DNA from 4 places in the Enterobacter cloacae complex sp. HYC074_NIDB genome. Region 1 is predicted to be linked to each of the others. Evidence: predicted binding sites of a transcription regulator. Region 1 holds the regulator's gene; each other region holds the start of a gene.

Evidence for each region. The regulator PurR, encoded in region 1, represses purine synthesis genes. The targets are predictions, from matches to a motif close to CANGCAAACGTTTGCNTG.
Region 2: a site for PurR is predicted at 835-852, ahead of purH (bifunctional phosphoribosylaminoimidazolecarboxamide formyltransferase/IMP cyclohydrolase). Genes of this name have one in related genera too.
Region 3: a site for PurR is predicted at 1,157-1,174, ahead of pyrD (quinone-dependent dihydroorotate dehydrogenase). Genes of this name have one in related genera too.
Region 4: a site for PurR is predicted at 950-967, ahead of cvpA (colicin V production protein). Genes of this name have one in related genera too.

Annotation. Positions count from the first base shown of each region.
Region 1 is NZ_CP114214.1:2,101,642-2,103,844, forward strand. It holds gene punR (DNA-binding transcriptional activator PunR) at 1-651, shown strand, start outside; gene purR (HTH-type transcriptional repressor PurR) at 669-1,694, opposite strand; gene cydH (cytochrome bd-I oxidase subunit CydH) at 1,992-2,081, shown strand.
Region 2 is NZ_CP114214.1:351,521-353,723, reverse strand. It holds rRNA gene O1724_RS01755 (16S ribosomal RNA) at 1-396, opposite strand, end outside; gene purH (bifunctional phosphoribosylaminoimidazolecarboxamide formyltransferase/IMP cyclohydrolase) at 960-2,203, shown strand, end outside.
Region 3 is NZ_CP114214.1:1,722,588-1,724,790, reverse strand. It holds gene pyrD (quinone-dependent dihydroorotate dehydrogenase) at 52-1,062, opposite strand; gene ssuE (NADPH-dependent FMN reductase) at 1,311-1,886, shown strand; gene O1724_RS08360 (sulfonate ABC transporter substrate-binding protein) at 1,879-2,203, shown strand, end outside.
Region 4 is NZ_CP114214.1:3,312,982-3,315,184, reverse strand. It holds gene folC (bifunctional tetrahydrofolate synthase/dihydrofolate synthase) at 1-93, shown strand, start outside; gene dedD (cell division protein DedD) at 83-769, shown strand; gene cvpA (colicin V production protein) at 1,023-1,511, shown strand; gene purF (amidophosphoribosyltransferase) at 1,545-2,203, shown strand, end outside.

The DNA.
Region 1 (2,203 bases):
AACGGCTGGCGCGGGCATCTCGCTATCGCGGTGGATAACATTGTTAAGCCGGAGCGGACCCGGCAGATGATCGTCGATTTCTATCGTCATTTTTCCGACGTCGAACTGCGTGTTTCGCAGGAAGTGTTCAACGGCGTCTGGGATGCGCTGGCGGACGGCAGGGCGGAGATGGCGATTGGTGCAACCCAGGCGATCCCGGTTGGTGGGCGCTACGCGTTTCGCGACATGGGCATGCTGAGCTGGACCTGCGTGGTCGCGCGCGATCACCCGCTGGCAGCGCTGGAAGGGCCGCTGAGCGATGACACATTACGCAACTGGCCCTCGCTGGTGCTGGAAGATACCTCCCGCTCGCTGCCCAAGCGCATTACCTGGTTGCTGGATAATCAGCGCCGCGTGGTCGCGCCGGACTGGGAGTCGTCAGCCACCTGTCTGAGCGCGGGGCTGTGCGTTGGCATGGTGCCGGTGCATTTTGCGCGCCCGCGCATCGACGCGGGAGAGTGGGTGGCTCTGACGCTGGAAAACCCCTTCCCGGATGCCGCATGCTGTCTGACGTGGCAGCAAAACGACGTCTCGCCCGCCATGGCCTGGCTGCTGGATTATCTGGGAGACAGCGAAACGCTGAACCGGGAGTGGTTGCGGGAACCAGCATAGCTGGCCCCGGAAAGTGATTAACGACGGTAGTCGCGGAACGGACCGTCCGCAACGGAACGGCGTTCTATCAGGCGCGGGTGAACTTCAATGGACTGGGACTGTTCACGCTTGTTGACGATCCTGTCCAGAAGCATGTTGAAGGCCGTTTCACCCAGCGAATCTTTCGGCTGGTGAATGGTGGTCAGCGCCGGGGTAAAGAAGCGGGCGTTGCGCACGTTGTCATAGCCGATCACCGAGATATCCTGGGGGACGCGCAGGCCGAGTTCATCTGCCGCGCATAGCGCGCCCATCGCCATGATGTCACCGCCGCAGAACACCGCGGTAGGGCGATGCGGCTGGGAGACGATCTGCTGCATGGCGCGATAGCCTGACTCCGGCTCGAAGTCGCCCTGAACAATCCAGTTTTCCGGCACGGTGATCAGCGCCTCTTCCATCGCTTTCATGAAACCGGCCAGACGGCCAGCACCGGTGTTACGCTCCAGAGGTCCCGGGATCACGCCAATTTCACGATGACCGCGTTCTACCAGATAACGCCCCGCCATGTAGCCGCCTTCAAAGGCGTTATCAATAACGGAGTCGGTGAAGTCTGCGCGCGCCTCGCCCCAGTCCATGACCACCATCGGAATGTGGCGATACTCTTCCAGCATGGAAAGGACCGACTCAGGGTATTCAGAACACATTACCAGAAGACCGTCGACGCGCTTTTGCGCCATCATTGACAGGTAAGCGCGCTGTTTTTCAATGTTGTTCCACGCATTGCCCAGAATCAGGGTATAGCCTTTCTGGAAGCAGTTTTTTTCAACGGCTTCGATGATTTCAGCAAAATAGGCCGCTTCACTGCTGGTGGCCAGCAGGCCAATCGATTTGGTGTGATTAACCTTCAGGCTGCGGGCGACGGCACTTGGCGAGTAGTGCAGTTCTTTGATTGCCGCCCAGACGGCATTACGCGTCTCTTCAGCGACGAAACGCGTTTTGTTAATAACATGTGATACGGTTGTAGTGGAAACGTTTGCGCGTTTTGCTACGTCTTTAATTGTTGCCATTAAATGTCACTCCAGACCATATCCTAAGCTCCTGAAAAAATTGAAGGTAAACGTTTGCCTTCTCTCACCCATATTACGCAAACATGAGTTGCGACACGCCGGGAAAACGACACAGGACGTCAGGAGGGGGTCAGTGGCCGGTACGCTAATAAATTTAGCGTGGAATTTTGTCCTATCTTGATGAAAAGGGGAAGAGGTAAAGTGGATATCCGTTTAAATCCTGGAAGATTTTTGACCTGAACTGTGTAAAAATGAGCAAGCTCACTTTTCGTAGGGTGAATAAAAGGAGAAAAATTGATGAGTACCGATCTGAAGTTTTCGCTGTTTACCACCATTGTTGTTCTTGCTCTGATTGTTGCCGGTGGTTTAACCGCTGCACTGCACTGATTCAGGCGGAGGGAGAACCTTCTCCCTCTCTTGCCGCTATTGTTACCTCTCCGGCAAAAATCTTTTGCCAAAATGTTAACTTCTCATTTTTTGTGATTGATGTCATGCTTTTGACTTCTTAG
Region 2 (2,203 bases), 1.8 Mb from region 1:
GGCTGCATCAGGCTTGCGCCCATTGTGCAATATTCCCCACTGCTGCCTCCCGTAGGAGTCTGGACCGTGTCTCAGTTCCAGTGTGGCTGGTCATCCTCTCAGACCAGCTAGGGATCGTCGCCTAGGTGAGCCGTTACCCCACCTACTAGCTAATCCCATCTGGGCACATCCGATGGCAAGAGGCCCGAAGGTCCCCCTCTTTGGTCTTGCGACGTTATGCGGTATTAGCTACCGTTTCCAGTAGTTATCCCCCTCCATCAGGCAGTTTCCCAGACATTACTCACCCGTCCGCCACTCGTCAGCAAAGCAGCAAGCTGCTTCCTGTTACCGTTCGACTTGCATGTGTTAGGCCTGCCGCCAGCGTTCAATCTGAGCCATGATCAAACTCTTCAATTTAAAAGTTTGATGCTCAATGAATTAAACTTCGTAATGAATTACGTGTTCACTCGTTGAGACTTGGTATTCATTTTTCGTCCGAGGACGTTAAGAATCCATGTCACTTTGAGTGCCCACACAGATTGTCTGATAAATTGTTAAAGAGCAGTGCAACGCGGCTTTCGCTCACCGTTGCGAGGTGGCGTATATTACGCTTTCCTCTTTCAGAGTCAACCCTGATTTTCAGGATTTTTTCTCTTCAACCGACCGGGTTGTTTGTGAAGTGATTCACATCCGCCGTGTCGATGGAGGCGCATTATAGGGAGTTCTCCGCAGGCCGCAACCGCTAAATGACAGAAAAATGACTGACTGCTGCATTCCACAGCAAAACCCCGCCTTATACCTTTTTACACACAGACTTATCCACAATGATACGAAAAAGTAAAAATGTGCGAGCGTTGCGCAAACGTTTTCGTTAAAATGCTCGCGCTTTACAAGGATGCCTCGTCAGGTGTGTTAGATGAGTTTTTCACAGGAAAATTCATCTAACGCTCTCTGTAATCGTGAAATCCAGGGGATTTACCATGCAACAACGTCGTCCAGTCCGCCGCGCTCTGCTCAGTGTTTCTGATAAAGCCGGTATCGTCGAATTCGCCCAGGCACTTTCCGCACGCGGTGTGGAGCTGCTTTCTACAGGTGGCACCGCGCGCCTGTTAGCAGAGAAAGGTCTGCCGGTAACCGAAGTGTCCGATTACACCGGTTTCCCGGAAATGATGGATGGACGCGTCAAAACACTGCATCCGAAAGTCCACGGCGGTATTCTTGGCCGTCGCGGTCAGGACGACGCCATTATGGAACAGCACGATATCGCGCCTATCGATATGGTCGTTGTTAACCTCTACCCGTTCGCCCAGACCGTCGCCCGTGAAGGCTGCTCTCTGGAAGATGCGGTTGAAAATATCGATATCGGCGGCCCGACCATGGTGCGCTCCGCAGCCAAGAACCATAAAGATGTGGCCATCGTGGTGAAGAGCAGCGACTACAACGCCATTATTAATGAGATGGATGCCAACGAAGGGTCCCTGACACTTGAAACGCGTTTCGATCTCGCCATCAAAGCCTTCGAGCATACCGCCGCCTACGACAGCATGATCGCCAACTACTTCGGTAGCCTGGTACCGGCTTACCATGGTGAAAGCAAAGATCCCTCTGGCCGCTTCCCGCGCACCCTGAACCTGAACTTCATTAAGAAGCAGGATATGCGTTACGGTGAGAACAGCCACCAGCAGGCTGCCTTCTATATAGAAGAAGAGGTAAAGGAAGCCTCCGTTGCGACCGCCCAGCAGGTTCAGGGCAAAGCCCTTTCCTATAACAACATTGCCGACACCGACGCCGCGCTGGAATGCGTGAAAGAATTCAGCGAGCCGGCCTGCGTTATCGTCAAGCACGCCAACCCATGCGGCGTTGCGGTAAGCACTTCTATTCTGGATGCCTACGATCGCGCCTACAAAACCGACCCGACCTCCGCGTTCGGCGGCATTATCGCCTTTAACCGCGAGCTGGATGCGGAAACCGCGCAGGCCATCATCTCCCGCCAGTTTGTCGAAGTGATCATCGCGCCGTCCGCATCAGAAGAAGCGCTGAAAATCACTGCGGCAAAACAGAATGTGCGCGTGCTGGTTTGCGGTCAGTGGGCGGAACGCGTGCCGGGCCTGGACTTCAAGCGCGTGAACGGCGGTCTGCTGGTTCAGGACCGCGATCTGGGGATGGTGACAGAAGCCGACCTGCGCGTGGTGACCAAACGTCAGCCGACCGAACAGGAGCTGCG
Region 3 (2,203 bases), 380 kb from region 1:
AAACAACCAGGGCTGGAAATAAAGCCCTGGTTGTCTGATTAAGAGAAAAGATTAGATATGCGTGACGATTTCTTTAATCAGCGGCGGCCCTTTAAAAATAAAGCCGGAATAAATTTGCACCAGCGATGCGCCTGCCGCCATCTTCTCACGTGCAGCGATGACGGAGTCAATGCCACCCACGCCAATAATCGGCAGCTGGCCTTTTAATTCCGCGGAGAGTGCGCGAATAATTTCGGTGCTTTTTAATTGTACCGGACGGCCACTTAATCCACCCGCTTCGTCACAGTTTTTCATTCCCTGAACGAGAGAGCGATCGAGTGTCGTATTGGTCGCAATCACACCATCAATATTATGGCGAACTAAACTGTCGGCAACCTGGATCAATTCTTCTGCCGAAAGATCCGGGGCGATCTTAACCGCGACCGGAACATATTTATGGTGGATCGCCTGTAGCGCCGTTTGTTTATTTTTAATGGCGCTAAGAAGATCGTCGAGCGCTTCGCCATATTGTAATGAACGCAGCCCTGGGGTGTTAGGCGAGGAAATATTCACCGCAATATAACCGGCATAGGCATAGACTTTTTCCATACAAATCAGATAGTCATCTTTACCCTGCTCGACCGGCGTGTCTTTATTTTTGCCAATATTTATACCCAGCACGCCATCAAAATGGGCTTTCTTAACGTTCTCAACCAGATGATCGACGCCAAGGTTATTAAAGCCCATGCGGTTGATCAGCCCTTCGGCTTCAACCAGGCGAAACAGACGTGGCTTGTCATTTCCCGGCTGCGGACGCGGCGTTACCGTCCCGATTTCGATCGAGCCAAAGCCCATCGCACCGAGTGCATCAATGCATTCGCCATTTTTGTCCAGACCGGCCGCCAGGCCCAGTGGATTTTTGAAAGTCAGGCCCATGCACTGAACTGGTTTTTCCGGCACGTTTTGACGCACCAGCGCGGCCAGAGGCGTTCCTGTAATACGGCGTAACTGCTGAAATGTAAATTCATGAGCGCGCTCAGGATCGAGCTGGAAAAGGGCTTTACGAACGAAGGGGTAGTACATGAACTCTCCTGGATTCCCGGTGTGCAAACCGGGAGGGGATTATGTGCGATCCCGCCCGGAAAGGGAATTGACCTGTGGCAAAAAAGCCACGTAAAACGCAATCGTTTACTTATCGGTTCGCTTCTTATGCATTTTTCTGCATTCATCCTGAGGATAAATCATTTAGTGGAATAACCACGCAATGTCACACTCCTGAAAATTGTTATGAATGTTAGATAAAAGCAAACAATTAGTTATAAGGAGCAACCATGCGCGTCATTACCCTGGCCGGAAGCCCCCGCTTCCCCTCTCGCTCCAGCGCACTGCTGGAATACGCTCGCGAAAAGCTTAATGCTCTGGATGTCGAAGTGTGTCACTGGAATTTGCACAATTTCGCGCCTGAAGATCTGCTCTACGCCCGTTTCGACAGCCCGGCGCTGAAAACCCTGATCGAACAACTTAAGAGTGCTGACGGGCTGGTCGTCGCGACACCGATTTATAAAGCTTCTTTTTCCGGCGCACTGAAAACGCTCCTCGATCTGCTGCCCGAACGTGCGCTGGACGGTAAGGTCGTCCTGCCGCTGGCCACAGGCGGTACGGTAGCCCATTTACTGGCGGTGGATTATGCCCTCAAGCCGGTTCTGAACGCGCTGAAAGCACAGGAGATCCTGCATGGCGTCTTCGCTGACGACTCACAGGTAATCGACTACCAGCATAAACCGCATTTCACGCCGAATCTGCAAACCCGCCTCGACAGCGCGCTTGAAACCTTCTGGCACGCCCTGAACCGTCGGGATCGCCACGCGGCGGCATTTCATCAATCACAAGGAGTGGCGCATGTTTAAAACAGTTACCCGTATCGGGCTGGCAGGTCTGCTGGCAGTGGCGTCGCTGGCTCAGGCGACGGTGAAAGCGCCGGAGAGCCTGCGTATCGGTTATCAGAAAGGCAGCGTCAGCATGGTGCTGGCGAAAAGCCATGCGTTGCTGGAGAAGCGTTTCCCGGAGACCAAATTCTCATGGGTCGAGTTCCCTGCCGGACCACAGATGCTGGAGGCGCTGAACGTCGGGAGTATTGATTTAGGCAGCACCGGCGATATCCCGCCGATCTTTGCGCAGGCTGCCGGGGCGGATCTGGTTTACGTTGGCGTTGAGCCCGCCAAGC
Region 4 (2,203 bases), 1.2 Mb from region 1:
AAACCAGAAGATACCGTGCTGGTGTGTGGGTCATTCCACACGGTGGCACATGTCATGGAAGTGATGGACGCGGGGAGAACCGGTGGCGAGTAAGTTTCAGAACCGTTTAACAGGAACCATTGTGCTGGTCGCGCTCGGGGTGATTATTCTCCCGGGATTGCTCGACGGGCAGAAAAAGCATTACCAGGATGAATTTGCGGCCATTCCGCTGGTACCCAAACCGGGCGATCGCGACGAGCCCGATATGTTGCCAGCGGCAACGCAGGCGCTGCCTGCCCAGCCGCCAGAAGGCGCAGCGGAAGAGGTGCGCGCAGGTGATGCAGCCGCGCCGTCGCTCGATCCCTCGCGCCTGGCGACGAACAATAACATCGAGATTGATCCGGTGCCGGTAGAACAGCCTAAGCCTGTTGAGAAGCCGAAACCGGTGGAGAAGCCGCAGCCGAAACCGCAGCGGGATAAAGCGGCCGAGCAACTGGCAGCCGCTTCAGAAACGCCACCGCAGGCAAAACAGGACGCGGCCCCTACCGGCAAAGCCTATGTCGTTCAGCTCGGTGCGTTGAAAAATGCAGATAAGGTCAATGAGATCGTGAGTAAACTGCGCGGCGCGGGATACCGTGTTTATACTTCACCCACCACGCCGGTACAGGGTAAAATTACGCGTATCCTCGTGGGGCCGGATGCGTCGAAAGATAAGCTCAAAGGTTCGCTTGGCGAGCTGAAGCAAATCTCCGGCCTGAGCGGTGTGGTGATGAACTACAGCGCCAACTGATAGAAATTATCCCCTCACCCTGGCCCTCCCCCTAAAGGGGCGAGGGGTCGGTTTACTCCCTCTCCCTTGAGGGAGAGGGCCGAGGTGAGGGGGAGGCAGACGTTCACAGAAACGTCAAAGGTGCGGGGCGTTGAGCATTTTTTCAGCGCCTTTTTTATTTACGCGTGGGAAGGAAATCCCTACGCAAACGTTTTCTTTTTCTGTTAGAATTCGCCCCGAACTGGATGACAGGGCGTTAAATCGTGGGACACATATGGTCTGGATTGATTACGCCATCATTGCGGTGATTGGTTTTTCCTGTCTGGTTAGCCTGATCCGTGGCTTTGTTCGTGAAGCGTTATCGCTGGTAACCTGGGGTTGTGCTTTCTTTGTTGCCAGTCATTACTACACTTACCTGTCTGTCTGGTTCACGGGCTTTGAAGATGAACTGGTCCGAAACGGAATCGCCATCGCGGTGCTGTTTATCGCGACGCTGATTGTCGGCGCTATCGTCAATTACGTGATAGGTCAGCTGGTCGAGAAAACCGGTCTGTCAGGAACGGACAGGGTGCTCGGCATCTGTTTCGGCGCGTTGCGAGGCGTGCTCATTGTGGCCGCGATCCTGTTCTTCCTGGATACCTTTACCGGGTTCTCCAAAAGTGAAGACTGGCAAAAATCGCAGCTCATTCCGGAGTTCAGCTTCATCATCAGATGGTTCTTTGACTATCTGCAAAGCTCGTCGAGTTTCTTGCCCAGGGCATAAACCCTGAGATGTGGCTTAACGAGGAAAAGACGAATGTGCGGTATTGTCGGTATCGCCGGTTTCATGCCGGTAAACCAGTCGATTTATGACGCGTTAACGGTGCTTCAGCACCGTGGGCAGGATGCTGCGGGTATCATCACCATTGATGCAAACAACTGCTTCCGTTTACGCAAGGCGAACGGCCTGGTAAACGATGTATTTGAAGCCCGCCATATGCAGCGTCTGCAAGGTAATATGGGGATCGGTCACGTTCGTTATCCTACTGCTGGCAGTTCCAGCGCCTCTGAGGCTCAGCCTTTTTACGTTAACTCCCCGTATGGCATCACGCTTGCCCACAATGGCAATCTGACCAATGCCCACGAGCTGCGTAAAAAGCTGTTTGAAGAGAAACGTCGCCACATTAACACCACCTCTGATTCTGAAATCCTGCTCAATATCTTTGCCAGCGAGCTGGATAACTTCCGCCATTATCCGCTGGAAGCAGACAACATTTTTGCTGCCGTTGCCGCGACTAATCGCCAGATCCGTGGCGCGTATGCTTGCGTGGCGATGATCATCGGTCATGGCATGGTAGCCTTCCGCGATCCAAACGGCATTCGCCCGCTGGTGCTCGGCAAACGTGATCTCGGCGATGGCCGTTCCGAGTACATGGTTGCCTCCGAAAGCGTGGCGCTGGATACTCTGGGCTTCGA